2 regions of the Streptomyces sp. NBC_00029 genome follow, and region 1 is predicted to be linked to the other one. Evidence: predicted binding sites of a transcription regulator. Region 1 holds the regulator's gene; the other holds the start of a gene.
The links. The regulator HrcA, encoded in region 1, represses chaperone genes, less so after heat shock. The targets are predictions, from matches to a motif close to TTNGCACTCNGNNNNNCNGAGTGCNAA.
Positions count from the first base shown of each region.

Region 2: a site for HrcA is predicted at 12,656-12,682, ahead of groES (co-chaperone GroES). Genes of this name have one in related genera too.

Region 1 covers NZ_CP108292.1:3,291,873-3,307,727, reverse strand. The annotation lists gene holA (DNA polymerase III subunit delta) at 1-168, shown strand, start outside; gene rpsT (30S ribosomal protein S20) at 606-872, opposite strand; gene lepA (translation elongation factor 4) at 1,129-2,994, shown strand; gene OG753_RS15770 (AMP-dependent synthetase/ligase) at 3,230-5,122, shown strand; gene hemW (radical SAM family heme chaperone HemW) at 5,307-6,539, shown strand; gene OG753_RS15760 (DUF3097 domain-containing protein) at 6,589-7,413, opposite strand; gene OG753_RS15755 (MBL fold metallo-hydrolase) at 7,442-8,167, opposite strand; gene hrcA (heat-inducible transcriptional repressor HrcA) at 8,316-9,332, shown strand; gene dnaJ (molecular chaperone DnaJ) at 9,333-10,472, shown strand; gene OG753_RS15740 (nitronate monooxygenase) at 10,629-11,720, shown strand; gene OG753_RS15735 (16S rRNA (uracil(1498)-N(3))-methyltransferase) at 11,717-12,463, shown strand; gene OG753_RS15730 (histidine triad nucleotide-binding protein) at 12,618-12,977, shown strand; gene OG753_RS15725 (ribonuclease Z) at 12,981-13,886, shown strand; gene OG753_RS15720 (carbohydrate kinase family protein) at 14,068-15,162, shown strand; gene OG753_RS15715 (PhoH family protein) at 15,287-15,855, shown strand, end outside.
Region 2 covers NZ_CP108292.1:5,433,916-5,449,770, forward strand. The annotation lists gene tsaE (tRNA (adenosine(37)-N6)-threonylcarbamoyltransferase complex ATPase subunit type 1 TsaE) at 1-477, shown strand, start outside; gene OG753_RS25535 (hypothetical protein) at 593-778, shown strand; gene OG753_RS25540 (hypothetical protein) at 844-1,398, opposite strand; gene tsaB (tRNA (adenosine(37)-N6)-threonylcarbamoyltransferase complex dimerization subunit type 1 TsaB) at 1,519-2,181, shown strand; gene rimI (ribosomal protein S18-alanine N-acetyltransferase) at 2,181-2,690, shown strand; gene tsaD (tRNA (adenosine(37)-N6)-threonylcarbamoyltransferase complex transferase subunit TsaD) at 2,683-3,816, shown strand; gene OG753_RS25560 (hypothetical protein) at 3,813-4,085, shown strand; gene OG753_RS25565 (THUMP-like domain-containing protein) at 4,225-5,433, opposite strand; gene OG753_RS25570 (polysaccharide deacetylase family protein) at 5,629-6,498, shown strand; gene OG753_RS25575 (polysaccharide deacetylase family protein) at 6,495-7,388, shown strand; gene OG753_RS25580 (hypothetical protein) at 7,464-7,748, opposite strand; gene OG753_RS25585 (hypothetical protein) at 7,915-9,267, shown strand; gene OG753_RS25590 (FtsW/RodA/SpoVE family cell cycle protein) at 9,277-10,701, opposite strand; gene OG753_RS25595 (LCP family protein) at 10,689-11,222, opposite strand; gene OG753_RS25600 (hypothetical protein) at 12,066-12,566, opposite strand; gene groES (co-chaperone GroES) at 12,826-13,134, shown strand; gene groL (chaperonin GroEL) at 13,247-14,875, shown strand; gene OG753_RS25615 (ester cyclase) at 14,944-15,639, opposite strand; gene OG753_RS25620 (SDR family oxidoreductase) at 15,751-15,855, opposite strand, start outside.

The DNA of each region.
Region 1 (15,855 bases):
CGTGTCCGCCAGCAGATGCGCGGCTGGTCGGCCGACGGGGTCTCGGACGCCCTGCGCGCCGTGGCCGCCGCCGACGCCGGGGTCAAGGGCGGCGGCGACGATCCCGAGTACGCCCTGGAGAAGGCCGTCGTCGCGGTGGCCCGCGCGGCCCGCCCCCAGCGCCGTTAGCGGACGCTCCGGCACCGCGCCTCGTCCGCCTCGCGACGCACGGAGCCAGAACCCGCTCCCTGATCCGGCCTGATCGAAACGACGCCCCGGGCCGCGCCGGCCCATGGGCCGCGTCGCTGGCCTCGGAGCCGGCCTGGAGCGAGGTGCGCGCCCTGGCCCGCCGGATCCTCGTCGCCCGCACGGGCGACTGGCGCCGCCCCTCGCCGCACCGCGTACCGCCTCAGCACCTGTACGACAGAGCCGGCACGGCCCGGTGGGCGTGTCCGGCAGCACGAAGGCCCCGGCCGCCACCCTGGGGAAGGGTGGTGGCCGGGGCCTTCGGTACTTCTGGATTGCTCCGCACCCGCGTGGCGAACGCTTCGTGTGCGGAGCGGGGTGCCGGTCAGGAGCGGGAGAGAGGGCCCACTGGGTCCCTTCCGGCGATCACATCAGGGAGCTCAGCCCTGCAGGGAGGCAACCTTGGTGGCCAGCGCCGACTTCTTGTTGGCGGCGGCGTTCTTGTGGATGACACCCTTCGAGACAGCCTTGTCGAGCGCACGCGCGGCAGCGCGAGAAGCCACGGTGGCCTTCTCGACGTCACCGGCGACGACGGCCTCGCGGGCCTTGCGGATCGCGGTCTTGAGCGAGGACTTGACGGCCTTGTTGCGCAGGCGCGCCTTCTCGTTCGTCTTGTTCCGCTTGATCTGGGACTTGATGTTCGCCACGAAAGAGCCTTTTCAGGTTCAGAGTTTTGTTCTTCGGATTGTGCCTCGACAGCTGAGAGGGCATACGAGACACAGCTGCCCAGGCTACCAGGCACGCTCCTGGCGGCCCAAACCGAGCGCACTGCCCCGTCCATGGGACCATGGGAGTCTGCGTATAGATCCGACATCGCGCCGCCGACGGCGACGGGAGCCGGACTTTCGCTCCCACCGACGCTCCGCAAACGCTTCCGACTGCGACCGAGAATCAGGACACTGCGTGCCCGCGACCCCCAGCCACGTGCCCGAGCCGAGCCGTACCGACTCGGCGCTGATCCGCAACTTCTGCATCATCGCGCACATCGACCACGGCAAGTCGACCCTTGCCGACCGGATGCTCCAGATCACCGGTGTGGTCGACCAGCGGCAGATGCGCGCCCAGTACCTCGACCGCATGGACATCGAGCGTGAGCGCGGCATCACGATCAAGTCCCAGGCGGTCCGTCTGCCCTGGGCACCCACCACGGGCGAGGGTCAGGGCAACACCCACATCCTCAACATGATCGACACCCCCGGGCACGTCGACTTCACCTACGAGGTCTCGCGCTCCCTCGCCGCGTGCGAGGGCACCGTCCTCCTGGTGGACGCCGCCCAGGGCATCGAGGCCCAGACCCTCGCCAACCTGTACCTGGCGATGGAGAACGACCTCGCGATCGTCCCCGTCCTGAACAAGATCGACCTGCCGGCCGCCCAGCCGGAGAAGTTCGCCGAGGAGCTCGCGAACCTCATCGGCTGCCAGCCCGAGGACGTGCTGCGGGTCTCGGCGAAGACCGGCCTCGGTGTCGAGGCGCTCCTCGACAAGGTCGTCGCCACGGTCCCGGCCCCGGTCGGCGTCAAGGGCGCCCCGGCCCGCGCCATGATCTTCGACTCGGTCTACGACTCGTACCGCGGCGTCGTGACGTACGTACGTGTGGTCGACGGCCAGCTCAACAAGCGCGAGCGCATCCGGATGATGTCCACCGGCGCCACCCACGAGCTGCTGGAGATCGGTGTCTCCTCCCCGGAGATGACCCCCTCCGACGGCATCGGCGTCGGCGAGGTGGGCTACATCATCACCGGCGTGAAGGACGTCCGTCAGTCCAAGGTCGGTGACACGATCACCAGCCTGCACAACGGCGCCACCGAGGCCCTCGGCGGTTACAAGGACCCGCGGCCGATGGTCTTCTCCGGCCTGTACCCGCTCGACGGCTCGGACTACCCGGACCTGCGCGAGGCCCTGGACAAGCTGCAGCTCAACGACGCCGCGCTGGTCTACGAGCCGGAGACCTCGGCGGCGCTCGGCTTCGGCTTCCGCGTCGGCTTCCTCGGCCTGCTCCACCTGGACGTGGTCCGCGAGCGCCTGGAGCGCGAATTCGGCCTCGACCTGATCGCCACCGCGCCCAACGTGGTCTACCGGGTGGTCATGGAGGACGGCAAGGAAGTCACCGTCACCAACCCGAGCGAGTTCCCCGAGGGCAAGATCTCGGACGTGTTCGAGCCGGTCGTCCGGGCCACCGTGCTCGCGCCCACCGAGTTCATCGGCGCGATCATGGAGCTGTGCCAGCAGCGCCGCGGCACCCTCCTCGGCATGGACTACCTCTCCGAGGACCGGGTCGAGATCCGCTACACCCTCCCGCTCGCGGAGATCGTCTTCGACTTCTTCGACCAGCTGAAGTCCAAGACGCGCGGTTACGCCTCCCTCGACTACGAACCCACGGGCGAGCAGTCCGGCAGCCTGGTCAAGGTCGACATCCTGCTGCACGGCGACAAGGTCGACGCCTTCTCCGCCGTCACGCACAAGGACGCCGCCTACGCCTACGGCGTGCGCCTCGTCGCCAAGCTGCGCGAGCTCATCCCGCGGCAGGCCTTCGAGGTGCCGATCCAGGCCGCGATCGGCTCCCGCGTCATCGCCCGCGAGACCATCCGCGCCATCCGCAAGGACGTCCTCGCCAAGTGCTACGGCGGTGACATCTCCCGTAAGCGGAAGCTGCTGGAGAAGCAGAAGGAGGGCAAGAAGCGGATGAAGATGGTCGGCTCCGTCGAGGTGCCGCAGGAGGCCTTCATCGCCGTCCTCTCCAGTGACGAGTCCGGCGGCAAGAAGAAGTAGTAGTCCCGCCGTCACCCGACGCGAGCAGGCCCCCGCACTCCGGTTCGGGGGCCTGTTTCGTTATGAAGCGGCCGCTCGCGGGCTCTTACGCAGGCGCCGGACGCGCTCTAGTCTGATCACTGCTCGACGGTTACTCGCCAGTTTAAAAAGTCAATGGCTGCAAACCCGCCAGTCCCCAAGCGCCCCCAGCGCCCCACGCCCACGCTCTGCCGCGTGGAACGGTCCGGAGGATGTCGTGAGCGACACACAGACCTATCTCGAGAACCGCCCGCCCACCGTGGCGGTGCTCTTCCTTGAGCGCGTCGCAGCGACGCCGAACGACGAGGCCTACCGGTATCCGGTGCCCGCGGCCGCCGGCCGCGGAGGCCCCGACGACTGGAAATCACTCAGCTGGGGCCAGGCGGCCGAGCGGGTATTCGCCATCGCTGCCGGACTGATCTCCCTCGGCCTGGAGACGGAGCAGCGCGTCGCGCTCGCCTCCGAGACCCGGGTCGACTGGATCCTCTCCGACCTCGGCGTGATGTGTGCCGGCGGCGCGGTCACCACGATCTACCCCAGCACCAACGCGGACGAGTCGGCCTTCATCCTCTCGGACTCCGAGAGCCGGCTGCTCATCGCCGAGAACGGGAAGCAGCTGGCGAAGGCGCGTGAGCGCCGCGCCGACCTGCCGAACCTCGCACACGTCGTGGTCCTGGACGCCGCCGACGCGGTCGCGGCCGAGGGCGACCCCGAGGGCTGGGTGCTCTCCCTCGCCGAGCTGGAGGCGCGCGGCACGGAGTACCTCGCCAAGCACCCCGAGGCGGTCAGGGAGCGGATCGCGACGATCACCTCGGACCAGCTCGCGACCCTCATCTACACCTCCGGCACGACCGGCCGCCCCAAGGGCGTCCGGCTGCCGCACGACAACTGGTCGTACCTGGCCAAGGCCATGACGGCCACCGGGCTGATCGGCAAGGACGACGTCCAGTACCTGTGGCTGCCGCTGGCCCACGTCTTCGGCAAGGTACTGACCTCCGGCCAGATCGAGGCCGGTCACGTCACCGCCGTCGACGGCCGCATCGACAAGATCATCGAGAACCTGCCGGTCGTGCAGCCGACCTACATGGCCGCCGTCCCGCGCATCTTCGAGAAGGTCTACAACGGCGTGGCCGCCAAGGCCCGGGCCGCCGGCGGAGCCAAGTACAAGATCTTCAAGTGGTCGGCGGGCGTCGCCCGCGAGTACGCCAAGGTCACGCAGGACAACTTCCGCCGCACCGGCCGGGCCACCGCCCCCTTCGGCCTCACCACCCAGCACAAGATCGCCGACGCGCTCGTCTACTCCAAGCTCCGCGACGCCTTCGGCGGCAAGCTCCGCGCCGCCGTCTCCGGCGCCTCCGCCCTGGCACCCGACATCGGCTTCTTCTTCTCCGGCGCGGGCGTGCACATCCTGGAGGGCTACGGCCTGACCGAGTCCAGCGCGGCCTCCTTCGTCAACCCGGGCGAGGCCTACCGCACCGGCACGGTCGGCAAGCCGCTCCCCGGCACCGAGGTCCGCATCGCCGACGACGGCGAGGTCCTGCTCCGCGGCCCCGGCATCATGCAGGGCTACCACGGGCAGCCGGACAAGACCGCCGAGGTCCTGGAGTCCGACGGCTGGCTGCACACGGGCGACATCGGCGAGCTGTCGGCCGACGGCTACCTGCGCATCACCGACCGCAAGAAGGACCTGATCAAGACCTCGGGCGGCAAGTACGTCGCCCCGGCGGAGATCGAGGGCCAGTTCAAGGCGATCTGCCCGTACGTGTCGACGATCGTCGTGCACGGCGCCGACCGTAACTTCTGCTCGGCGCTGATCGCCCTCGACGAGCCGTCGATCCTGGTCTGGGCGGCCGACAACGGGCTGGAGGGCAAGACGTACGGAGAGGTCCTGGCGGCGCCGGAGACCAACCGCCTGATCGAGACGTACGTCCAGACCCTCAACGAGGGTCTGCAGCGCTGGCAGACGGTCAAGAAGTTCCGGCTGCTGCCCCGCGACCTCGATGTCGAGCACGGCGACCTCACGCCCAGCCTGAAGCTGAAGCGGCCGGTGGTCGAGCGTGAGTTCAAGCACCTGATCGAGGAGATGTACGAGGGGTCCCGCGAGGCGTAGCGCCTGCGGCGGGCCCGGCGGGGCGGGGCGGTGGACCGCCCCGCGGCCCCGCCGTTCCCGGGCGGCCCCGGGTGTCGGCCGGGAGCCGGCTCCCGGGACTCCGCCCCGGACCCCGCGCCTCAAACGCCGGCGGAGCCGGCGTGCGTGGGGCCGGGCGGTGTGGTGGGTGCGGGATGATGGGGGTATGCCTTCCGCACTCCCCGACGGTGAACCCATGCCCGAAGACGGCTCGCTGCCGTCGCATGCCCTGGTGGGCGCGGGGGAGCGGCCGCTCGGGTTCTACCTGCACGTCCCCTACTGCGCCACGCGCTGCGGCTACTGCGACTTCAACACCTACACGGCCACCGAGCTGCGGGGCACCGGCGGTGTGCTCGCCTCCCGGGAGAACTACGCCGACACCCTGATCGACGAGGTCAGGCTGGCGCGGAAGGTGCTCGGGGACGACCCGCGGCAGGTCCGGACCGTCTTCGTCGGCGGCGGCACGCCCACGCTGCTGCCCGCCGCCGACCTCGTACGCATGCTCGCGGCGATCCGGGACGAGTTCGGCCTGGCCGAGGACGCCGAGATCACCACCGAGGCCAACCCGGAGTCGGTCGACCCTCGGTACCTGGCCGAGCTGCGCGCCGGGGGCTTCAACCGGGTCTCCTTCGGCATGCAGAGCGCCAAGCAGCACGTCCTGAAGGTGCTCGACCGCACCCACACGCCGGGGCGGCCCGAGGCGTGCGTGGCGGAGGCGCGGGCGGCGGGCTTCGAGCACGTCAACCTCGACCTGATCTACGGGACGCCCGGGGAGTCCGACGAGGACTGGCGCGCGACGCTCTCGGCGGCGCTGGGGGCCGGGCCCGACCACATCAGCGCCTACGCGCTGATCGTCGAGGAGGGCACGCAGCTGGCGCGCCGGATCCGCCGGGGTGAGGTCCCGATGACGGACGACGACGTCCACGCCGACCGGTACCTGATCGCGGACTCGGTGATGGCCGGGGCGGGGTACTCCTGGTACGAGGTCTCCAACTGGGCCACCTCGGAGGCCGGGCGCTGCCTGCACAACGAGCTGTACTGGCGCGGCGCCGACTGGTGGGGCGCCGGGCCGGGCGCGCACTCGCACGTGGGCGGGGTCCGGTGGTGGAACGTGAAGCACCCGGGGGCGTATGCCGCGGCGCTCGCGGAGGGGCGGTCGCCCGGGGCGGGACGGGAGCTCCTGTCGCAGGAGGACCGGCGGGTGGAGCGGATCCTGCTGGAGCTCCGGCTGGTGGACGGGGTACCGCTGTCGCTGCTGGCTCCGGCCGGGCTGGCGGCGTCCCGCAAGGCCCTTGCGGACGGGCTGCTGGACCCGGGGCCGTACGAGGGCGGGCGGGCCGTGCTGACGCTGCGCGGGCGGTTGCTGGCCGATGCGGTGGTCCGGGACCTGGTGGACTGAACGGCCTGCGGCGCCGCTGCCGGGAGCGCTGCCCCCGGACCCCCGCGCCTCAAGCGCCGGCGGGGCTGGATGCGGCGGGGGTCGTGACGTGGTCGATGAGGTGTTCCACCGAGCCCAGGAGGGTCGGTTCCAGGTCCCGGTACGAGGTCACCCGGGACAGGATGTGCTGCCAGGCGGCGCCGGTGTTCTCCGGCCAGCCCAGGGCCCGGCAGATGCCCGTCTTCCAGTCCTGGCCGGGCGGGATCACCGGCCACGCCGGGATGCCCAGCGCGGACGGTTTCACGGCCTGCCAGACGTCCACGTACGGGTGGCCCACGATCAGGACGTCCGGCGAGGTCACCGACGCCGCGATGCGGGACTCCTTCGAGCCCGGGACGAGGTGGTCGACCAGGACGCCGAGGCGGGCGTCCGGGGCCGGGGCGAAGTCGGCGACGATCGCCGGGAGGTCGTCGATGCCCTCCAGGTACTCCACCACCACGCCCTCGATCCGCAGGTCGTCACCCCAGACCCGCTCCACCAGCTCGGCGTCGTGCCGGCCCTCGACGTAGATCCGGCCCGCCCGTGCCACCCGCGCCCGCGCTCCCGGGACGGCCAGTGAGCCCGACGCCGTCAGACGTGGCCCGGAGGGCCTGCGCGCGGGCCGGACCAGGGTGACCACCTCGCCGTCCAGCAGGAACCCGCGCGGCTCCATCGGGAACACCCGCCGCTTGCCGAAGCGGTCCTCCAGGGTCACCGTGCCCGCCTCGCAGGCCACCACCGCGCCGCAGAAGTCCGTACCGGCCACCTCGACCACGAGGTCGGGGTCCGCCGCCACCTCCGGCACGGCCTTGGGTCGCTTCCACTGCGGGGTCAGGTCGGGGGAGTACTCGCGCATCCGGCCGACAGTAGGAGAGCCTCGCGCGTCACGCCTCCGACACGCCGAAACGGGCCGCCAGTGTGGCGCGTTGCGCACGGACGAAGCCCGCGTCGACCACCGCTCCGTGACCCGGTACGTACAGTGCGTCGTCCCCGCCCAGCGACAGCAGCCGGTCCAGGGCTGCGGGCCACTGCCCCGGCGTGGCGTCAGGGCCCGCCTGGGGCTCGCCCGACTCCTCGACCAGGTCCCCGCAGAAGACCACCTCGCGCTCGCCCGGCACGAAGACGGCCAGGTCGTGCCCGGTGTGCCCGGGCCCCACATTGGCGAGCAGCACCTGGACGCCCCCCAGTTCCAGCGTCCACTCGCCGGACACCGCGTGCCGGGGCGGCACCAGCAGGTCCACCGCCTCGGCCGCCTCCGCCTCCGCGAGCCCGTGCCGCACCGCGTCCCCGCGCAGCTCCTCGCGGCCCGTCGACAGCACCGCGGCGAGCCCGACCGCGCCGAACACCTCGGCCCCGGCGAAGGCGGCCCCGCCCAGCACATGATCGAAATGACCGTGGGTGAATGCGATATGGGTCACGCGCCGGCCCGTCAGCCGCTCCGCCTCGGCGCGCACCTCGGCGCCCTCGCGCAGGCACGACCCGGGGTCGATCAGGAGGACCGAATCCTCGCCCACCACCAGCCCCACGGTGCAGTCCCACACCGGCAGCCGCCGCCGGCCGGCCCGTCCGGTCAGCCGTTCCCAGCCGGACTCTTCCCAACGCACGTCCATACGGCGACGCTACCCTGGCGGGCCTCCCTTGCCAGGGGCTTACCGCCCGGCCGTACACTGAGCGGGGGCTCTCTGGCACTCGAACGATCAGAGTGCCAACGACCACGGCAGAACACGGCAACGGACCACAGCTGGAGGTGTGCGCGCGATGCTGAGCGAACGCAGACTCGAAGTGCTGCGCGCCATCGTCCAGGACTACGTCGGGACGGAGGAGCCGGTCGGCTCCAAGGCGCTCACCGAGCGGCACCGGCTCGGCGTCTCGCCCGCCACCGTGCGCAACGACATGGCCGTGCTGGAGGAGGAGGGCTACATCGCCCAGCCCCACACCAGCGCCGGCCGGATCCCCACCGACAAGGGCTACCGGCTCTTCGTCGACAAACTGGCGGGGGTCAAGCCGCTGTCGTCGCCCGAGCGCCGGGCCATCCAGAACTTCCTCGACGGCGCCGTCGACCTCGACGACGTGGTCGGCCGCACGGTGCGGCTGCTCGCGCAGCTCACCCGGCAGGTCGCCGTCGTCCAGTACCCGAGCCTGACCCGGTCGACCGTCCGGCACGTGGAGCTGCTCTCGCTGGCTCCCGCGCGCCTGATGCTCGTACTGATCACGGACACCGGACGCGTCGAGCAGCGGCTCATCGACTGCCCGGGCCCCTTCGGGGAGACCTCGCTGGCGGACCTGCGGGCCCGGCTCAACAGCCGGGTCGTCGGGCGGCGCTTCACCGATGTGCCCCCGCTCGTCCAGGACCTCCCCGAGTCCTTCGAGGCGGAGGACCGCGGCACGGTCTCCACCGTGCTCGCGACACTCCTCGAGACCCTGGTCGAGGAAGCCGAAGAGCGGCTGATGATCGGCGGTACCGCCAATCTCACCCGCTTCGGACACGATTTTCCCCTGACGATCAGGCCGGTGCTCGAAGCGCTGGAGGAGCAGGTCGTGCTCCTCAAGCTGCTGGGCGAGGCCAACGAGTCGGGAATGGCCGTACGGATCGGGCATGAGAACGCCTACGAGGGACTGAACTCCACGTCGGTCGTCTCGGTCGGTTACGGTTCGGGCGGCGAAGCAGTCGCCAAACTCGGCGTGGTCGGACCGACCCGCATGGACTACCCCGGAACGATGGGAGCGGTACGCGCAGTGGCACGTTACGTCGGACAGATCCTGGCGGAGTCGTAAGTGGCCACGGACTACTACGCCGTTCTCGGCGTGCGCCGCGACGCATCGCAGGACGAGATCAAGAAGGCCTTCCGGCGCCTCGCGCGTGAACTCCACCCGGATGTGAATCCGGATCCGAAGACGCAGGAGCGCTTCAAGGAGATCAACGCGGCCTACGAGGTGCTCTCGGACCCGCAGAAGAAGCAGGTCTACGACCTCGGCGGCGACCCGCTGTCCTCCTCGGGCGGCGGCGGCGGAGCGGGCGGATTCGGGGCGGGTGGCTTCGGCAACTTCTCCGACATCATGGACGCCTTCTTCGGCCAGGCCTCGCAGCGCGGCCCGCGCTCGCGGACCCGGCGCGGCCAGGACGCCATGATCCGCCTCGACCTGGAGCTGGACGAGGCGGCCTTCGGGACCACCAAGGACATCCAGGTCGACACGGCCGTCGTCTGCAACACCTGCTCCGGCGAGGGCGCCGCTCCCGGCACCTCGGCGCAGACATGTGACATGTGCCGCGGCCGCGGTGAGGTCTCGCAGGTCACCCGGTCCTTCCTGGGCCAGGTCATGACCTCGCGCCCCTGCCCGCAGTGCCAGGGCTTCGGCACCGTGGTCCCGACCCCGTGCCACGAGTGCGCGGGCGACGGCCGGGTCCGCTCCCGGCGCAGCCTCACGGTCAAGATCCCGGCCGGTGTCGAGAACGGCACCCGGATCCAGCTCGCGGGCGAGGGCGAGGTCGGCCCTGGCGGCGGCCCCGCCGGCGACCTGTACGTGGAGATCCACGAGCTGGCGCACCCGACCTTCCAGCGCCGCGGGGACGACCTGCACTGCACGGTCACCATCCCGATGACGGCGGCCGCGCTGGGCACCAAATGCCCGCTGGAGACCCTCGACGGGCTGGAGGAGATCGACATCCGGCCCGGCACCGGGTCCGGCCAGGCGATCCCGCTGCACGGGCGCGGTGTCACCCACCTGCGCGGTGGCGGACGCGGCGACCTGATCGTCCACGTCGAGGTGACCACCCCGGGCAAGCTGGACGCCCAGCAGGAGGACCTGCTCCGCCAGCTGGCGAAGCTGCGCGGCGAGGAGCGGCCGATGGGCCAGTTCGCGCCGGGTCAGCAGGGCCTGTTCAGCCGGCTGAAGGACGCCTTCAACGGTCGCTGACCGACCTGGATCCACCGTCACGAGCCCGGCCAGGGAATTCCCGGGCCGGGCTCGTCGCATGGCCCCAGCGGGGCCCGGAACGCCGCCGGGAAGCGGACTATGCCAGGCGAATGCCATGATTCGGCCGCCCGCCCGGGACGTGGCACGATGCAGTCCATGTCCTCGGCACCGAACGGTCTCTCCCCGTACCCGATCGTGCAGGCTCCCATGGCGGGCGGCGCCTCCTGTCCCCCGCTCGCCGCGGCCGTGTGCGAGGCGGGCGGACTGGGGTTCCTGGCCGGCGGCTACAAGACCGCCGACGGGATGTACCAGGAGATCAAGCAGGTGCGGGCGCTCACCCGGCGCCGCTTCGGCGTCAACCTCTTCATGCCGCAGACCGGTTACGTCGACCCGGCCGCCGTGGAGGCGTACCGCGGGCAGCTGGCCGGCGAGGCGAGCTGGTACGAGATCTCGCTCGCCGAGGAGGACATCATCGGCACCAGCGACGACGGCTACGACGCCAAGCTGGCCATCCTCCTCGAAGACCCGGTCCCCGTGGTCTCGTTCACCTTCGGCTGCCCCTCCTCCGCGGCCCTCGCCGCCCTGCGCAAGGCCGGTACGTACACCGTGGTCACGGTGACCTCCGTCGAGGAGGCCCGCAGGGCCCAGCACGCGGGCGCCGACGCGGTCTGCGTCCAGGGCGCCGAGGCCGGCGGTCACCAGGGCACCCACCGGGACGATCCGCAGATCGACGGCACGGCGGCCGTGGGCCTCCTCGCACTGGTGGGCCAGGTACGGGAGGCCGTGGCCCTTCCGATCATCGCGGCGGGCGGCCTCATGCGGGGCTCGCAGATCGCGGCCCTGCTGGCGGCCGGCGCGGACGCGGCGCAGCTCGGGACGGCCTTCCTGGCCTGTCCCGAGTCGGGGGCCGACCCCGTGCACAAGAAGGCGCTGACGGACCCGCTGTTCGTCCGCACCGAACTGACCCGGGCCTTCTCCGGGCGGCCGGCACGGGGGCTGGTGAACCGCTTCATGCGCGAGCACGGCCCCTACGCCCCCGCCGCATACCCCCAGGTCCACCACCTGACCTCGGGGCTGCGCAAGGCGGCCGCCGCGGCCGGGGACCCGCAGGGCATGGCCCTGTGGGCGGGCCAGGGGCACCGGCTGGCGCGGCCGCTGCCGGCGGGGGAGCTGGTGGAGGTGCTGGCCGCCGAACTGGCGCAGGCACAGAGCACGTTGAAGGAAATGCAGATGAGGAGTGCGTCATGACCGCCCCGGTGTTCGTGGTGGAGGAGGTCCCCGCGGGACCGGAGTTCGTGCTGGACGGCCCGGAGGGCCGGCACGCCGTCTCCGTGAAGCGGCTCAACCCGGGCGAGGACGTCGTCCTCACGGACGGCCGCGGTCACTGGGCGGAGGGCGTGGTCAAGGCCGCCGAGGGCAAGGACCGGCTGGTCGTCATGGACCTGCACGCCATCGCGGAGGAGCCGGAGGCGGAGGTCCGGATCACGGTGGTCCAGGCCCTGCCCAAGGGGGACCGGGGCGAGCTGGCCGTCGAGACGATGACGGAGACCGGCGTGGACGCCATCGTGCCGTGGCAGGCCTCGCGCTGCATCACGCAGTGGCGCGGCGACCGCGGGGCCAAGTCCCTGGCCAAGTGGCGGGCCACGGCCCGGGAGGCGGGCAAGCAGTCCCGCCGGGTGCGCTTCCCGGAGGTGGCCGAGGCCATGTCCACCAAGCAGGTCGCGGCCCTCTTGGCCGACGCGGACCTGGCGATGGTGCTCCACGAGGACCGCGACACCCCCTCCGGGGCGCTGGCCACCGTCGAACTCCCGAAGACCGGCTCCGTCGTGCTGGTGGTCGGGCCGGAGGGCGGTGTCTCCCCGGAGGAACTCGCGGTCTTCGCCGGGGCCGGCGCCCACCCCTACCGCCTGGGCCGCTCCGTGCTGCGCACCTCCACGGCCGGTACGGCGGCGGTCGCCGTCCTGCTGGCCCGCACGGGCCGCTGGTCCTGAGGGCCCGCTCCGGATCCTGAGGGCCCGCTCCGATCCCCGGTCCTAGCGGCCCTCCGGCCCCGGACTTCGGCCCACCGGGCCGAAATGCCCGCCCGTGGCAGGTGTCGGGCTGGATACGATGCCCGGACCGATCACCGTCACGGGAGGCTCAGCAATGGCCGGGGAACCGCAGGCCGACTGCCTGTTCTGCAAGATCGTCGCGGGGCAGATCCCCGCGACCGTGGTACGGGAGAGCGAGACCACGGTCGCCTTCCGGGACATCAACCCGCAGGCGCCCACGCACGTGCTCGTGATCCCCAAGGTGCACTACGCCGACGCGGCCTCCCTCGCCGCGGCCGAGCCGGCCGTCGCCGCCGACATACTGCGTGAGGCCGCACAGGTCGCCGCCGACGAGAAGATCGTCGACCACGGCTACCGGGTCGTCTTCAACACCGGCTCCGGCGCCGGGCAGACCGTCTTCCACGCCCACGCGCACGTCCTCGGTGGCCGCGGCCTCCAGTGGCCCCCCGGATAGCACGTGTCCGTACGAGAGTTCGTGGTGCTGGGCACCGCCAGTCAGGTGCCCACCCGCCACCGCAACCACAACGGCTACCTGCTGCGCTGGGACGGGGAGGGCATCCTCTTCGATCCGGGCGAGGGGACCCAGCGCCAGATGCTGCGTGCCGGGGTGGCCGCGCACGACATCAACCGGATCTGCATCACCCACTTCCACGGTGACCACAGCCTCGGCCTCGCCGGAGTGATCCAGCGGATCAACCTCGACCAGGTCCCGCACCCCGTCACCGCGCACTACCCGGCCTCCGGGCAGAAGTTCTTCGACCGGCTGCGCTACGCCACGGCCTACCGCGAGACCGTCCCGCTCCGCGAGGAACCGGTCGCCGCGGACGGCACGCTGGCACAGGGGTCCTCGTACGTCCTGGAGGCCCGGCTGCTCTCGCACCCGGTGGAGTCCTTCGGCTACCGGATCACCGAGCCCGACGGGCGCCGCATGGTGCCCGGGCTGCTCGCGAGGCACGGGATCAAGGGGCCGGACGTCGGCCGGATCCAGCGCGAGGGGCAGCTCGACGGCGTCACCCTGGACGAGGTCAGCGAACCCCGGCCCGGGCAGCGGTTCGCGTTCGTCATGGACACCCGGCTCTGCCCCGGCGTGTACGCGCTCGCCGAGGGCTGCGACATGCTGGTGATCGAGTCGACCTTCCTCGACGAGGACGAACGGCTGGCCACCGATCACGGGCACCTCACCGCCGGCCAGGCGGCGCGGGTGGCGCGGGACGCGGGCGTGCGGCACCTGGTGCTGACGCACTTCTCGCAGCGCTACACCGACCCCGCCGAGTTCGAGCGCCAGGCGCGTGCGGCCGGCTTCGAGGGAGACCTCACGGTGGCCGCGGACCTGATGCGGGTCCCCCTGCCCAAGCGGGGCTGACGGCGGGCACGGACCCCGCCCGGGGCCGTGTTCGCCGAGTGGGCCGAGTGACGAAGGGCGATCCGAGGGTGATCTGCGCCACACTGGGTTTTGGTCCCGCCCGGTGGGGGCAGGGCTGGCAGCTTTCCACGGGAAAACGTCATGCAGAAACGGGCCTTCGAGAAACAACGGGGAGATCGCCGTGACCGGTCGGGACTTCGAAATCCGCGCAGCTGCAGTGGACCCGCTCGGTCCGCTGCGTGACCCCCAGGAACCGGGCTGCGACGTCTTCCTGACCGGAACGGTCTTCCTCGACATCATCTTCACGGGCCTCGACTCGGCCCCCGTGCGCGGTACGGAGTCCTGGGCGCGCGGCATGGGGTCCAGCCCCGGCGGCGTCGCCAACATGGCCACCGCCCTGGCCCGGCTCGGCCTGCGCACCTCGCTGGCCGCCGCCTTCGGGGACGACCACTACGGCGAGTACTGCTGGGACGCCCTGGAGCAGGGCGAGGGCATCGACCTGTCCATGTCGCACACCATTCCAGGCTGGCACAGTCCCGTCACCGTCTCGATGGCCTACGAGGGCGAGCGCACGATGGTCTCGCACGGACACGAGGCCCCTCCGCCCGCCGGCCCCGGGCCCTTCCCGCAGTGCCCGCCGCGGGCCCGTGCGGCCGTGGCCGCGCTCGGGCCCGGCCGCGGCGAGGAATGGATCGGCGAGGCCGCCCGGCGCGGCTCGCGGATCTTCGCGGACGTGGGCTGGGACGAGAGCGGCCGGTGGGACCTGGGTGCCCTGGCCGACCTGGAGCACTGCGAGGCCTTCCTGCCGAACGCGGGCGAGGCGATGCGGTACACCCGGACCGACTGCCCGAGAGCCGCGGCCCGGGCGCTGGCGGAGAAGGTGCCGATCGCGGTGGTGACGATGGGCGCGGAGGGCTCGTACGCGGTGGACGGGCGCACCGGGGAGACGGCGGACGTCCCCGGGATCACGGTGGACGAGCTGGACCCGACGGGCGCGGGCGACGTCTTCGTGGCGGGCTTCGTGACCGGCACCCTGGCGGGCTGGCCGCTCGCGGACCGGCTCGCCTTCGCCGGGCTGACCGCGGCCCTGTCGGTCCAGGAGTTCGGCGGCTCCCTGTCGGCCCCGGGCTGGCCCGAGGTGGCTCACTGGTGGCTGGGCGCCCCGCAGGAGCTGCGCGGCCGGTACGGCTTCCTGGACGACCTGATCCCGCCCGGCGGGGCCCCGGCGGCCCGGCGCAGGGCCGTCCCGACGATCGGCTTCCGGCACTCCGTGTAGCCGCGCGGGCCGCCGCTAAAACCCCTCGGGGAAGCCGAGGCGGAGACGTAGGCTTGGTTATCCGGAGGTCGTCGATCGGCGCGGCCCCTCAGCGGGAGGTATGTGCAGGCCACAGTGCCGGCCCATGACTCAGACACCCACAGCCCACATCCCGGCGCCGGGGCAGGCGCGAGCCCACTTCACCGTTCCGGCCACGCATCCGATGGTGACCGTGCTCGGTTCGGGCGACGTCCTCTTGCGCGTGATCGAGAAGGCCTTCCCGAAGGCCGACATCCATGTTCGGGGCAATCAGGTCAGCGCGATCGGTGAAGCGGCGGAAGTCGCCCTGATCCAGCGGCTTTTCGACGAGATGATGCTGGTGCTCCGCACCGGGCAGCCGATGACGGAGGACGCAGTGGAACGCTCGATCGCGATGCTCAAGGCGAGCGGCAACGGCAACGGCAAGAGCGACGGGCCCGCTGAGACGCCCGCCGAGGTGCTCACCCAGAACATCCTCTCCAGCCGCGGCCGCACCATCCGCCCCAAGACCCTCAACCAGAAGCGGTACGTCGACGCGATCGACAAGAACACCATCGTCTTCGGCATCGGCCCCGCCGGTACCGGCAAGACCTACCTCGCCATGGCCAAGGCCGTCCAGGCCCTCCAGTCCAAGCAGGTCAGCCGGATCATCCTGACCAGGCCCGCCGTCGAGGC
Region 2 (15,855 bases), 2.1 Mb from region 1:
CCGGACGCGATGCAGGAATTGGGCCGCAGGATCGCCGCCCTGCTGCGCCCCGGCGACCTCGTCCTGCTGACCGGCGAGCTGGGGGCGGGCAAGACCACGCTCACCCGCGGCCTCGGCGAGGGCCTGGGCGTGCGCGGGGCCGTGACCTCACCGACCTTCGTGATCGCCCGCGTGCACCCCTCGCTGACCGGTGGGCCGGCGCTGGTGCACGTGGACGCGTACCGGCTGGGCGGCGGGCTGGACGAGATGGAGGACCTGGACCTCGACGTCTCGCTGCCCGAGTCCGTGGTCGTCGTGGAGTGGGGCGACGGCAAGGTGGAGGAGCTCTCCGACGACCGGCTGCACGTGGTGATCGCACGCGCGGTCGGCCACGAGGAGGTCCTGGACGACGTACGGGAGGTCGCGGTGCGCGGGGTCGGGGCGCGCTGGGGCGCCGGTGCCGGGCTGGGTGCCCTGGCGGGCGCTCTCTCGGAGTAAACGTACCGACAACTCGTCGGCAAGATATTGCGCTGTCGGCAGCGCTCGTGGTGACATGGTACCGAGAGTTTCTTAGGTATGCCTAAGTACGGTGTCCCGGGTCCAGGAGGCAGCCATGTCGGCACCAGCAGGAGCACATCGCGAACCCCGCCCGTCCGCCGTCTCCATGTGGACGCTCCTCGCCGCCGGCGCGGCCGCCAGCGCCGTCTCCACGCCACCCGCACGGGAGTACGCCACGGGCACGGGCGGGCCGGTGGACCCCGCACACGAAGAGGCCGCTCCGGAATCCGAAGCGGCCTGAGGGGTGTCTTGCGCTCACCCGGTCGGGTGAAGAGCGGGGGATCCGTCAGGGAGGGCGGGGGCCCGTCAGGGAACGACGACGACCTTCGAGGCGATCGTCGCGAAGGCCCACATCGCGTCGCCGTCGGCGCGGCTCATACGGATGCCGCCGGTCTTCTTGTTCGGGTCGGGCTCCGGCAGCGCGCCGTCCGTGCGGGCGCTGAAACCGACCGCCACGCCCTCCGCGGTGGCGAACCGGACGACGTGCTCGATCGGCACCCCGTCCGAGCCGGTGACCGCACCGGAGCGCGAACCGACCGTGTAGGTGCCCGACTTCGGATGCACCGTGCTCGGCACCACCGTGAACGACTTCGGCGGCTGCGCGGGGTCGCCCACCAGCCACACCCGCTTCTGGCCCACCGAATACACGACGCGCACCCCCGTGCCGGAACCCTCGGGCACGGCAACCGGCTTCGACGGGTCCTGCTTGGCGGCCTGGCTCGCGGCGGGGGCCGGTTCCTGCACGGCCGCCTTCGGGGGCTGCGCGGGCGCCGTGGCGGAGGCCTGGTAGCCGAGGAAGCCGACGACGGCCACTGCCGCGGCCGTGAGCCCGGCCACGATTCCCGAGCTGCTGCGTGCCACCTTGCTCCACCTCTCCGCGCCGACTGGTACCACGTCCGGTACCCCGGTCGAAAGGTAGCAGCCACCCTGCTCCGAGACCGGCCGCAAGGGGTGCGGCCGCCGGAGTCGTAGGCTGTTCGCGTGCTCTTGCTCGCCGTAGATACCGCCACGCCCGCCGTCACCGTCGCCCTGCACGACGGTGAGTCCGTCGTCGCCGAGTCGAACCAGGTCGACGCCCGCCGCCACGGGGAGCTGCTGCTGCCCTCCGTGGACAAGGTCCTCGCCGAGGCCGGGGTCACGCTCGAAGCCGTCACCGGCGTCGTCGTCGGCGTCGGCCCCGGCCCCTACACCGGGCTGCGCGTCGGCCTCGTCACCGCCTCCACCTTCGCCGCGGTGCTGGGCGTGCCCGTGCACGGCCTGTGCACGCTCGACGGCCTCGCCTACGCCGCGGGCGCCGCCGGGATCGAGGGCCCCTTCACCGTCGCCACCGACGCACGGCGCAAGGAGGTCTACTGGGCCCGGTACGAGGACCCGCGCACCCGCGTCGGCGAGCCCGCCGTGGACCGCCCGGCCGACATCGCCGAACAGGTCGCCGGCCTGCCCGCCGTGGGCCAGGGCGCGCACCTCTACCCCGAGGTGTTCCCCGACGCGCGGGCCCCCGAGCACCAGTCGGCCGCCGCGCTGGCCTCCCTGGCCGCGGAACGGCTCGCGGCGGGCCTGGAGTTCCTGCCCCCGACCCCGCTCTACCTGCGCCGGCCCGACGCGCAGGTACCCAAGAACTACAAGGTGGTCACCCCGCAGTGATGCCGGCGACCCCCCACACCGTGCGCGAGATGCGCTGGTGGGACATCGGGCCCGTGCTGGAACTGGAGCACGAGCTGTTCCCCGAGGACGCCTGGTCCGCCGGGATGTTCTGGTCCGAACTCGCCCACGCCCGCGGCCCGCAGGCCACGCGCCGCTACGTCGTCGCCGAGGACGCGGCGGGCCGCCTGGTGGGCTACGCCGGACTGGCCGCCGCCGGCGACCTGGCCGACGTACAGACCATCGCGGCCGCCCGCGACCAGTGGGGGACCGGGCTCGGCGCCCGGCTCCTGACCGACCTGCTGCGCGCCGCCACCGCGTTCGAGTGCGCCGAGGTGCTGCTGGAGGTACGGGTCGACAACACCCGCGCCCAGAAGCTCTACGAGCGCTTCGGCTTCGAGCCCATCGGCTTCCGGCGCGGCTACTACCAGCCCGGCAACGTCGACGCGCTCGTCATGCGACTGACCGACCCCGCACAAGCACGAACTGAGAGCAGTGAGAGCAATGGCTGACGAACCGCTCGTCCTCGGCATCGAGACCTCCTGCGACGAGACCGGCGTCGGCGTCGTCCGCGGCACCACCCTGCTCGCGGACGCGATCGCGTCGAGCGTCGACGAGCACGCCCGATTCGGCGGCGTCGTGCCCGAGGTGGCCTCGCGGGCCCACCTGGAGGCGATGGTCCCCACCATCGAACGCGCCCTGAAGGAGGCCGGGGTCAGCGCCCGCGACCTCGACGGCATCGCGGTCACCGCGGGTCCCGGGCTCGCGGGCGCACTGCTCGTGGGCGTCTCGGCGGCCAAGGCCTACGCGTACGCGCTCGGCAAGCCGCTGTACGGCGTGAACCACCTGGCCTCCCACATCTGCGTGGACCAGCTGGAGCACGGTCCGCTGCCGGAGCCGACGATGGCCCTGCTGGTCTCCGGCGGGCACTCCTCGCTGCTGCTGGCCCCGGACATCACCTCCGACGTACGGCCGCTCGGCGCGACCATCGACGACGCGGCGGGCGAGGCCTTCGACAAGATCGCGCGCGTGCTCCAGCTGGGCTTCCCCGGCGGTCCGGTCATCGACCGGCTCGCGCGCGAGGGCGACCCGAAGGCGATCAACTTCCCGCGCGGGCTCACCGGCCCGCGCGACGCCGCGTACGACTTCTCCTTCTCCGGGCTGAAGACGGCCGTCGCCCGCTGGATCGAGGCGAAGCGGAAGGCGGGCGAGGAGGTGCCGGTGCGCGATGTGGCGGCGTCCTTCCAGGAGGCCGTGGTGGACGTGCTGACGCGCAAGGCGATCCGCGCCTGCAAGGACGAGGGCGTCGACCATCTGATGATCGGCGGCGGCGTCGCGGCCAACTCCCGGCTGCGCTCGCTGGCGCAGGAGCGGTGCGACGATGCGGGGATCATCCTGCGGGTGCCGCGGCCGAAGCTGTGCACGGACAACGGCGCGATGGTGGCGGCCCTGGGCGCGGAGATGGTCAAGCGGAACCGGCCGGCCTCGGACTGGGACCTGTCGGCGGACTCCTCGCTGCCGGTGACGGACCCGCACGTGCCGGGGACCGCGCACGAGCACGGGAGCGGGAGCGGGCACAGCCACGGCCACGATCACGACCACGTGCACGAGCTGAGCAAGGACAACCTGTACTCGTGAGCACCGTCGCGCTGATGTGGGAGGCCCGGGCCGCCGACGGCCGGGGCAACGAGCTGCTGGAGTGGGCCCGCGCCCAGGTCCTCGCCCGGGAGCCGGTGCGCCGCGAGGTGTTCCGGGCACCGCAGGACCGGGTACTCGTGATCACCTGGTGGGAGGCCGCCGAGGGAGTGGCGGCCGACCTCCCCGAACTGCCCGAGCCCGCGGCCGACCTGATCACGCGGGCGGTGCACCGCTGGCGGTTCGAGTCGGTGGAGGTCGACGGGGGCTGACCGACCCCTCCGGTGGCCGCGCGCCGCCGCACGGCGAGCCCCCGGCCCGGGCGCGGCTCGGGCCGACGGCCCGCACGGGCCGGCCCGTAGTGTCCGGCCCGGCCGGGGTGCTGCCCGCCCCCGGCCGCCGTCCGGCAGGTCAGCGGCCGGGCGACGCCGCAGGCGGCACGGCAGGCGGTACGGCCGGGGAGCCGATCAGCATCGACGGTGCCCCCGCCACCCGGGTCAGGAAGACGGTCGCGGAGTTCGGCCCCTGCGGTTTGACCTTCCTGCGCAGCTCCTCGGGCTCGATCGCCGAGCCGCGCTTCTTCACCGTCAGGATCCCGACCCCGCGCTCGCGCAGCAGCGCCTTGAGCTTCTTCAGGCCGAAGGGCAGCACGTCGGTGATCTCGTACGCCGTCGCGTACGGCGTCGCGCGCAGCTCGTCGGCGGTGATGTAGGCGATGGTCGGGTCGATCAGCCGGCCGTCCAGCTGCCCGGCGACCTCGGCGACCAGATGGGCCCGGATGACCGCGCCGTCGGGCTCGTAGAGCCAGCGGCCGACCGGCCCGGCCTCCGGATCCGGCAGCGGATCGGCGGTGTGCAGCCCGCGCGGCCCGGGGAGCAGGGTCGCGCGCACCGTCCCGGGCGCGGTGCCGAACCAGAGCACGGCCTCCTTGACGTCCCCCTGGTCGGAGATCCACTCGGCCTCGGCCTCCGCGGGCACGGCCTCGTGCGGGATCCCGGGGGCGATCTTGATGGCGGCGCACTTCGCCGCACGGGCCGTCTCCACCGCCCACGACAGCGGCGGCGAGTACGACTCCGGGTCGAAGATCCGGCCGCGCCCCCCGCGCCGCGCCGGGTCGATGAAGACGGCGTCGTAGCCGGAGGTGTCCACCTCCGTCACATCCGCCTCCCGGACCTCGATCAGGTCCGCCAGGCCCAGCGCCTCGGCGTTGGCCCGCGCGACGGCGACCGTCAGCGGGTCGTGGTCCACCGCGAGCACCCGGATGCCGAGCCGCGCCAGTGCGAGCGCGTCCCCGCCGATGCCGCAGCACAGGTCAGCGACGCTCCGTACGCCGAGGGCCGCGAGCCGCTCGGCCCGGTACGAGGCCACGGACGTGCGGGTGGCCATCTCGCCGCCGCCGGGCGTGAAGTACATCCGGAAGGCGTCCTCGGCCCTGAACTTCGCCACCGCGCGCTGCCGCAGCCGGGCCTGCCCGAGTGCGGCGGAGACCAGGGCGGCGGGGTGCTCGCGGCGCAGCCGGGTGGCGACGGCCAGCTCCTGGGCGGGGTCGTAGTCGCGGAGCGAGTCGAGGAGGGCGCGGCCCTCGGGGGCGAGGAGCGCGGCGAAGTCTTCGGGGGTCACGGATCCATTGTCGGCGACGGTCCGGACCCGGACGGTGTGGGCCAGTCGAAGGAAGGTGGGACCGCGTTCGCGGTGTCTTCCGGGCGGCCCGTGTGTCGGGTGCCAGGATGCGCAGCTATGCAGCTAGTAAGACAAAAGGGAAATAAGTCGCAACAGGGTCACCGGTACGCGGCGGGTCCGCGCGGCCGGTTCGGGGTGGCCGTGGCAGCCCTGCTCGTCGCCGCCCTCGGGACGGCGTGCGGCTCCGGGGACCCGGGGCCCTCCAAGGCCGAGAAGGAAAAGGCCGCCAAGGCCGCGGAGGCGGGCGCGGCGGGCGCGCTGAGCGCCGCCGAGAAGGCCAAGGCGGCCCAGCAGGCGCGCATCGCCGCGGCGAAGAAGTGGGGCCTGCGCAAGACCCCGCTCGCCGCCCCGCCGGCGCCGAAGGAGAAGCCCGAGATCACCACGCGCGACGGCTTCGAGGTGGAGGACCAGGAGGAGTACCCCAACGTCTTCACCACCGTCCCCACCGAGGACAAGGTCGTCTTCCTGACGATCGACGACGGGTCGGAGAAGGACCCCGAGTTCCTGAAGATGATGCAGGAGCTGAAGATCCCGTACACGGCCTTCCTCAGCGACTACGTCGTGCGGGACAACTACCCGTACTTCAAGCAGATGCAGGCCGCGGGCGTCACGCTGAACAACCACACGCTCAACCACCGCTACATGCCGGGCCTGTCGTACGAGCAGCAGCGCGAGGAGATCTGCGGCCAGCAGGACACGATCCAGAAGCAGTTCGGCAAGCGGCCGACCCTCTTCCGGCCGCCGTACGGCAACTACAACCAGGACACGCTGCGCGCGGCCAAGTCCTGCGGCATCAAGGCGGTCCCGCTGTGGAACGCGGAGGCGTTCACCAACCGCATGGATTACCGTGAATGGGACCGCGATCTGCATCCCGGTGACATCATCCTCACGCACTTCCGGGGCAAGGAAGACTGGAAGGGCACGATGCCTGACATGATCCGTCATGTCATGAAGACCGTCACGGACAAGGGGTACGCCGTGGCTCGCCTGGAGGACTATCTGTGAAGTTCGCGCGCCGGTTGGTAGCCGGGACGCTGGTCGCCGGCGCGCTCGCGCTGTCCCTGACGGGGTGCGGGGGCAGCGTGGACCCCAGCGAACGACTGGCGCGCAGGACGGCGGAGGCCACACCGGACGCCGGCGGCGCCACGCCGTCGGCGGCCCCGTCCGGGCCCGCGCCGACACCGGCGCCCGGCGGTGCCTCCGACGAGGCGTACAAGAAGTGGGGCCTGACGGCCCCCCTCCAGTACGCGCCCAAGCCGGACCGGAAACCGCAGATCCCGAAGCCGGGCCCGGGCAAGGTCCCGGTGATAGACCGAATACCCGTCCCGGCGGACGACAAGGTCGTCTTCCTGACCTTCGACGACGGCGCGGAGAAGGACCCCGAGTTCCTGAAGATGGCGGCCGACCTCAAGCTGCCGATCAGCATGTTCCTCACGGACAGCGTGGCCTCGTCCGACTACGGGTACTTCGAGAAGCTCCGCGACAACGGCTCGGCGAGCACGATAAACAACCACACGCTGACCCACCCGAATCTGCGGACCCTGTCCTTCGAAGCGCAGAAGAAGGAGATATGCGGCCAGCAGGACCGGCTGGAGAAGCGCTTCGGCCAGCGCCCGCCGTTCTTCCGCCCGCCCTTCGGCAACTACAACGACGACACCCTCCGGGCGGCCTCGGAGTGCGGAGTCTCGTCCCTGCTGCTGTGGCGGGCCTCGATGCAGATCAACAACTTCCAGTACGCCGAGGGCTCCGCCCTCAAACCGGGCGACATCATCCTGGCCCACTTCCGCGGCCCCGGTGAGCTCAAGGGCACGACGGAAACCCAGATGACGACGCGCATGCTCCAGCGGATCCAGGAACAGGGTTACCGGATCGGGCGGCTGGAGGACTACCTGTAGGCGGGGGCTTCGGGGGAGGGCGAGGAGCGCGTAGCTCCTCGCCCCTCGGCGTCTGCGGCCCGTCCTGGGCGGGTGCTAGGCGGAGGCGACGACCTCGCCGGCTGTGACCTGGGGCGGGTTGGGCAGGAGGCGGGCCAGGTTGTCGCGCACGAAGAGCTTCGCCCGCTCGATCGAGGCGTCCGCGCCCGCACGGTCGCGGAAGACGCTGGTGGACACCATCACCCCGCCTCCGGCATCCACCCAGAAGTACGCCACGAACCCGGGGACCTGGCGCATGATCGGCACGAACCCCTCGTCGACGATGCGCCCGGCCTCGGCCGGGTCGGTCACACCTTCATACCGCCGGACTGCTGCGTACATGGCTGATCCCCTCAAGGGTGCTCGGTGTCGTCGTTGCGAAGAGGGCGTACCCGGACCGGCACGTACGTGGCTCACGCGGCGCCCAGCAATCACCGGAAGGGACCTCGCCCGCTCGCGCGAACGGGCGCCCCTGCGGACGGAAGAAACGATCACCTAGGGTGCGGCCATGGACGCCGCCGTACTGCACCGCAGGACCAACATGCACCACGAGTGCGTGCCACCCGACCTCGTCGACCGCCTCCTCGCCCTCGGGCACACCGAAGTGGTGCGCGGGCTGGCCGCGGCGGAGGACGGGGACTGGTTCTGCGCGCGGGCCTGGGCGCGTCTGCTGGCCGGCCGGGGCGAGCTGGACGAGGCTCTCCAGATACTGGCCCCCTACGTCGGCACAGGCTGGTGGACGGCGGCCGCTGAGGTGGCGCGACTGCTGGACGCCGGGGGCCGGGGCGACGAGGCCATCGCCCTCGTCCGCCCCTTCGCACCGGACGGGGACGGGCTCGCCCTGCGGGACCTGGCCCTGCTGCTGGCCCGGCACGGACACGGCGAGGAGGCGTACGAGCTGCTCCTGCCACACGTCACCGACCGGATCACCGCCGAGGCACTGGTCGAAGTGGGCGTAGGGCTGGGCCGCGGCGACGAGGTCGCGGAGCTGCTGGAGGCCCGCCTGGCCCCGGGGAACCCGTGCACGCGGTGCGGAAGCCCGGAGTGCGGCAGTCCGTCCACGGTGCCGTTCAACGCGGTGAACCTCCTGGCGTCCGTGCGAGAGAAGCAGGGCCGTACGGACGAGGCGATCGCGGTGCTGCACGCGCACGACCCCGTCGTCGTCGGCAACCGTGACCCGCTCGCCGAATTGCTGGTCCGGCACGACCGGATCGACGAGCTGCGCGCGTACGCGGCCGGCTCGGGTCCGTGGGAAGCCGCCCGGCGGCTGGCGGAGCTGCTGGAGGGGCGCGGCGACGTGGCGGGTGCGGTCGACGCGTACCGCAACCACGCGGGCGAGGGCCTCTGGCACCGGTCGATCCTGCTCGCGGAGCTGCTGGCCCGGCACGGGCGGGGTGCCGAGGCCGTCGAGGTCCTGTGCGCGCTGAACAGCGCCGAGGACTGGATCCTCGACCCGCTGTGCGAGCTGTTCGCCGCCGAGGGCCGTGCCGAGGAGGGCCTCGCCCACCTCGACGCGCTCAAGGCCCGGCGGGGCAGGGAGGAGTGGGAACTCTTCCGGCTGCGGGGGCCGCTCCTGGCCGCCTGCGGCCGGCTCGACGAGGCGGTCGCGGAAGCCGGGGCCCACCCCGAGGGCGGACGCCCGTACGCGCGGGAGAGCCTGGCCCTCCTGCTGGCCGACGAGGGACGCCCGGAAGAGGCCGTCGCCCTCCTGGAGGCGGACCGCCTGGAGCAGCAGTGGGCCCTCGGCCCGCTCCTGGTGGAGCTGGGCCGGGTGGAGGAGGCGGTGACGCTCCTGCGGACGCCCCGCCCCCGGGTCCAGCCGCCGCAGCCGACGGGCTACAGCGACCGTCCCCCCTTCTAGGTCCTGTCGTCAAAGTCCCGCCCGGCCCGCGGCGCCCGTCACCGCTCCCACCGCCGGGGTGATCGTCGTTTCCGGTGGGCCGAGGGTGTCCGCCTCGCGCTGGCGTTCCGCGCTGTCGCTGATGCGCAGGAGCAGCGCGATCATGATCCAGTTGGCCAGGAGGGAGGAGCCGCCCTTCGCCAGGAAGGGCAGGGCCTTGCCCGTCAGGGGGATCAGGCCCGTCACGCCGCCCGCGACCACGAAGACCTGAAGGGCCAGCGCCGCCGCCAGCCCCACCGCGAGCAGCTTGCCGAACGGGTCGCGGGCGCCGAGCGCCATCCGCAGCCCCCGCTGCACGAGGAGCGCGTAGAGGATCAGTACGGCCATCACCCCGGCCAGGCCCAGTTCCTCGCCCACCGTGGTCAGGATGAAGTCGCTGCGCCCGGCGAACGCGATCAGCTCGGGATGTCCCATGCCGAGGCCGGTGCCGGAGATGCCGCCCGTGCCGAAGCTGAAGAGCGCCTGCGCCGACTGGTCCGAAGTGACTCCCGGCGGCCGGGTCTCCCAGTAGTACGACAGCGGGTTGAGCCACGCGGCCACGCGCGCCTTGACGTGCGGCTCCGTCGAGCCGACCACGAAGGCACCCGCCGAGGCCATGATCAGACCGCAGACGATCCAGCCGGTGCGTTCGGTCGCGACGTACAGCATCACCACGAACACGCCGAAGAAGATCAGTGAGGTGCCCAGGTCGCGCTCGAAGACCAGGACCAGCATCGAGACGATCCACACCGTGACGATCGGGCCGAGCTGGCGCATCGGGGGCAGCCGTACGCCCAGGAACCGGCGGCCCGTCAGGGCCAGCGAGTCCCGGTGGATGACCAGGTAACCGGCGAAGAAGATCGCGATCATGATCTTCACGAACTCGCCGGGCTGTAGTGAGAAGCCGAAGAGTTTGATCCAGCGCTTCGCGCCGTAGGTGTCCGCGCCGAAGAAGGCGGGCGCGATCAGCAGCACCAGCGCGACGGCCATCGTGATGTAGATGAAGCGCTGCAGCAGCCGGTGGTCGCGCAACAGCGCCAGCACCAGCAGGCACGCGGCGACGCCGACCACCGTCCACATCAGCTGGCCGGGGGCGTTCGCGTCCGAGTTGTAGCGCTCGATGTAGCCCTGGTCGAGGCGGTGCAGCAGCACCAGTCCGAGCCCGGTCAGCAGCATGGCGAGCGGGAGGATCAGCGGGTCCGCGTACGCGGCGAAGCGGCGCACGCCCAGGTGTCCCACCAGGGACAGCAGGGTCATGCTGACGGTGAATCCGGCGAGGTTGGGCGGCAGCTCGTCGTTCATGGCGAGGCCCGCGGCGGCGTGGCCGAAGACGGCGATGGCGATGACGAAGACCAGGAGCAGAGCCTCGGTGCGGCGGCGGGCGACCGCCGAGGTCAGGGGCTTCAGTCCACGCACGGGATGCCGCCGCCGTCCTTGGAGGGGGACGGGGAGGGCGGCGAGGACGGCGGGGGTGCCGCTTCCGGTGAGGACGGGGGTGAGGACGGGGCGCCGGGGCCGGCGGAGGGCTTGGGTCCGATCTGCTCGGCAATGAGGCGCTTTATCTTCATATCATCTACGACGTTGATGTCCTCCCCATGGTTCCTTCCGAAGCCTTCGACGGGAAGGGTCGTGAAGTGGACCCTGCCGCCCGACAGGTTCTTCGCCTGTTTCAGGAACGCCAACAGATCCCAGCCCTCGTCCGTCACCACGTCCCGTTTCGCGGCGTCGATCAGCTTGATCAGCTTCGCCGGGTCGATGAAGGTCCCGGCCGAGTTCAGCTTCTTCGTCGCACCCGCGAGGAAGGCCTGCTGCCGCTTCGTCCGGTCCAGGTCACCCATGTCCAGGCCGTGCCGCTGCCGCACGAACGCGAGCGACTGCCGGCCGTCGAGCGTCTGGGGGCCCGCCGGGAAGTCGGCGCCCGAGTACCGGTCCTTCACCCCCGCCGCAGGGATGCGGCGAGGCCCTCTTCGTCTTCGACCACGAGGATGCGCACGGACCAAGCGTCACATATCGCACTGCCCGGCGGCGCCCGTCCCGAGTGCGGCCCGGCCGTATCGCACCTCTGCCCTGCGGGCTGCTCGGCCGGGTTGTGCCTCGGGCTGCGCCTCAATCGTCGGCGGGGCTGGGGTGTGCGGGTTTGTCGGCTGGGTCGGTTCGTGGTGCCGTGCCGGGGTATCTCCTCGGCTCGCGCCTGCGGCGGGGGTCCAGCTGTATGGCCTGGGTTGCGCGCTCGTCCTGCGGGGACACCCCGCCACGTCCCCCCTGCCCTCCGCCGGAGAGGGCCACGGGGGAACGGCTGGCACTGCCGAAGCTCTGCCGTGGGGTGGGGACACGCAGGAGGGTCCCCGGAGGACGAGCGCGCGACCGCGGCCGCCTGTCCGTGACGGGCCCGCGTGCGCCGAGCCGAGGAGACTCTCGTGCGGGGCACCGCCCCACACCACCAGCCTCGCCGGCGTTTGAGGCGCGGCCCGAGGCAGCACGCGGCCGCGCCGCACACTGCCGAGCCCGCCCGCAGGGCACCGGCCGAGGAGGCTCTCGTGCGGGGCACCGCCCCACACCACCGAGCCCCGCCGGCGTTTGAGGCGCGGCCCGAGGCAGAACGCGGCCGCACCGCAGACCGCCGAGCCCGCCCGCAGGGCACCAGCCCCGCCGGCGTTTGAGGCGCGGCCCGAGGCAGAACGCGGCCGCGCCGCACGCCGCCGAGCCCGCCCGCAGGGCAGAGGCGCCCCCCGGGCCGGGACAGGCCCGCGCAGACGGGCACCGCCGAGCCGCCCGCAGGGTCAAGGGGTGGGGAGGGGGCCCCATGAGTGGGGGTCGGCTTCGGGGGCCGGCGGGCCGGACCGGCGGCGCCGGCGGTCGGCGGCGTCGCGGGCGGCCGCGGTCAGCGCCCAGGCGGGGAACGCGAAGGCCGTCAGCCCCAGGCCGATGGGCGCGAGCGACGAGGCGAGATCCATCTGCACGGCATGGCCGGCCGACGGCCCGCCGACGCGCGCAGCGACCGGCCCACGCGGCCGGTCGTCGAACACTCCGTCGATCCTGATCCCGGGAAGGGTGAACGATCCGTCGGCGGCGGCGAAGTTCCCCGCGCACGTCATCGTCCGGTCTCCGCGAGAGTCGAACTCCCCCCACGTGCAGCGCTCCGCGCGGAACGTGCCGTCCACCCCCGTCAGTTGGGTGATGAGCCGCGGTACGGCCACGTGACACATGAAGATCCCGACGGCGATGCCGACGGCGATCGGGACGACGTGGAGCCATCGCACGCCGGAGTTCGTCCTGGTCATACCGGGGACAGTAGTGATGCCGAACGGGCGTTCGCGCGGTTTTTCCGTGGCCGGTACCCGCCCTCGCGCAACGCCCGACCGGCCGGGAATTGGCACTCCGCTTGACCGAGTGCTAATCGCCGGAATAGTCTCGCACCTGGCACTCACCCCTGGTGAGTGCCAACACAGCGACAGGCAGATCCGGCACCCGCGACGACGGATCGACCTGGTCGCCACCTCAGACAGTTAACCCCGGATCTCCGAAGGGGGAGGTCGGATCGTGACGACCACCAGCTCCAAGGTTGCCATCAAGCCGCTTGAGGACCGCATTGTGGTCCAGCCGCTGGACGCCGAGCAGACCACGGCCTCCGGCCTGGTCATCCCGGACACCGCGAAGGAGAAGCCCCAGGAGGGCGTCGTCCTCGCGGTGGGCCCGGGCCGCTTCGAGGACGGCCAGCGTCTCCCGCTGGACGTCACCGTCGGCGACATCGTGCTCTACAGCAAGTACGGCGGCACCGAAGTGAAGTACAGCGGCGAGGAGTACCTCGTCCTCTCGGCTCGCGACGTGCTCGCGATCGTCGAGAAGTAATTCTCTTCATCAGTACTGCTTTGAGCTGCGCCCCTGGTCACCCCGCTGATTGCCGGGCGGCGAGGGGCGCAGCTCGTTAAACCCGAGTTTTCGAGAGGGCTGAACCGCTCCCATGGCGAAGATCCTGAAGTTCGACGAGGACGCCCGTCGCGCCCTCGAGCGCGGCGTCAACAAGCTTGCCGACACGGTCAAGGTGACGATCGGCCCCAAGGGCCGCAACGTCGTCATCGACAAGAAGTTCGGCGCCCCCACCATCACCAACGACGGTGTCACCATCGCTCGCGAGGTCGAGCTGGACGACCCGTACGAGAACCTGGGCGCGCAGCTCGTGAAGGAGGTGGCGACCAAGACCAACGACATCGCGGGTGACGGCACCACCACCGCCACCGTGCTGGCCCAGGCGCTGGTCCGCGAGGGTCTGCGCAACGTCGCCGCGGGTGCTTCCCCGGCCGCCCTGAAGAAGGGCATCGACGCCGCGGTCAAGGCCGTGTCCGAGGAGCTCCTCGCGACCGCCCGCCCGATCGAGGACAAGTCCGACATCGCCGCCGTGGCCGCGCTCTCCGCGCAGGACCAGCAGGTCGGCGAGCTCATCGCCGAGGCGATGGACAAGGTCGGCAAGGACGGTGTCATCACCGTCGAGGAGTCCAACACCTTCGGCCTGGAGCTGGAGTTCACCGAGGGCATGGCCTTCGACAAGGGCTACCTCTCGCCGTACATGGTCTCCGACCAGGAGCGTATGGAGGCCGTCCTCGACGACCCGTACATCCTGATCAACCAGGGCAAGATCTCCTCGATCCAGGACCTCCTGCCGCTGCTCGAGAAGGTCATCCAGGCCGGCGCCTCGAAGCCGCTGCTGATCATCGCCGAGGACGTCGAGGGCGAGGCGCTCTCCACCCTCGTCGTCAACAAGATCCGTGGCACCTTCAACGCGGTGGCCGTCAAGGCCCCCGGCTTCGGTGACCGTCGCAAGGCGATGCTCCAGGACATGGCCACCCTCACCGGTGCCACCGTCATCGCCGAGGAGGTCGGCCTCAAGCTCGACCAGGCCGGTCTGGACGTACTGGGCTCCGCCCGCCGCGTGACCATCTCCAAGGACGACACCACCATCGTCGATGGTGGCGGCAGCCACGAAGAGGTCCTCGGCCGCGTCAACCAGATCAAGGCCGAGATCGAGTCCACCGACTCGGACTGGGACCGCGAGAAGCTGCAGGAGCGCCTGGCGAAGCTCGCCGGCGGCGTCTGCGTCATCAAGGTCGGCGCCGCCACCGAGGTGGAGCTCAAGGAGAAGAAGCACCGTCTCGAGGACGCCATCTCGGCGACCCGCGCCGCGGTCGAGGAGGGCATCGTCTCCGGCGGTGGCTCCGCGCTCGTCCACGCCGTCAAGGTCCTCGAGGGCAACCTCGGCCTGTCGGGCGACGAGGCCACCGGTGTCGCGGTCGTGCGCCGCGCCGCCGTCGAGCCGCTGCGCTGGATCGCCGAGAACGCCGGCCTCGAGGGTTACGTCATCACCTCGAAGGTCGCCGAGCTCGACAAGGGCCAGGGCTTCAACGCCGCCACCGGCGAGTACGGCGACCTGGTCAAGGCCGGCGTCATCGACCCGGTGAAGGTCACCCGTTCCGCGCTGGAGAACGCCGCCTCCATCGCCTCCCTGCTGCTCACGACCGAGACCCTGGTCGTCGAGAAGCCGGCGGACGACGAGGGCGACGCCGGTCACGGCCACGGCCACGGTCACAGCCACTGATCGCACGCACCACGCCGAGAAGGCCCCGTTCCGCAGTCGCGGGACGGGGCCTTCCCCGTGGTGGGGCCTCAGGTTCCGTACGGAGAACCGGATGCGCCCATCTGCATCTGCAGGGCTGCGGTGTTGTAGTGCCACCAGCCCTCGATGATCTCTCCGTCCAGGCACCTGAAGGTGGTGCTCCCGGACATCTCGTACGTCTTCCCGGTCGGTGCGACTCCCATGAACGTGCCCTTGTGGGTGCCGCGCCAGTTCCACACCGTCGTGACCATGTCGCCCTCGGCCAGCTGGGCCTGCGGCTCGAAGGTCATGTCGAAGGCGGCGCGCCACGTCTCCATGTCCGACCTCATGGAGTCGCGCCCGATGACGGTGGACTCCGCCTTGCCGGTGTCGTGGTCGATGTAGTTCGTCGCGAAGCACTCGTCGATGACGCTCATGTTCCCGGCCATGGCCGCTTCCGTGAACACCCGGTCGGCGAGCTGCTTGTTGAGGTGTTCGTCGCGGACCACGTCCAGGTTCATGAACTTCGGCATGCCTTCGCAGAGCGCCACCATTTCCTGGAACATCCGGTCCGTCTCGGGGAGCCGGGAGTTCTTCATGGCCTCCTCGTACGAGGCGAACTCCACCATGTCCACGTAGTGGTTCCGGGCCTCGCGGTCCTGGCCGATCATCGTGTGCGTGGCCGTGCGCCTGCCGCTGCTCTGCTCCGCCCAGCGGTCGATGAGGGCGTTCATCTCGTCGAACCGCGTAGTCTCGTAATCGATCACTTGTACGAATGTCATCGCGTCGCCTCCCGCGCTGGATGGGACAGGTCCAGTTTAGGGAGATTTCAGCCGGTTGGCCGCTTGTGCAGGGTTCCTTCGGGGTACCCTCCGGGGCTACTGGGGGCCGTACTTGCGGCCCGTACGCGAGGACACCCCGCCCAGCAGCCCGCGCGGCGCCAGCTTCACCACGCTCATCAGCGCCTTGTACCGCGGGTCCGG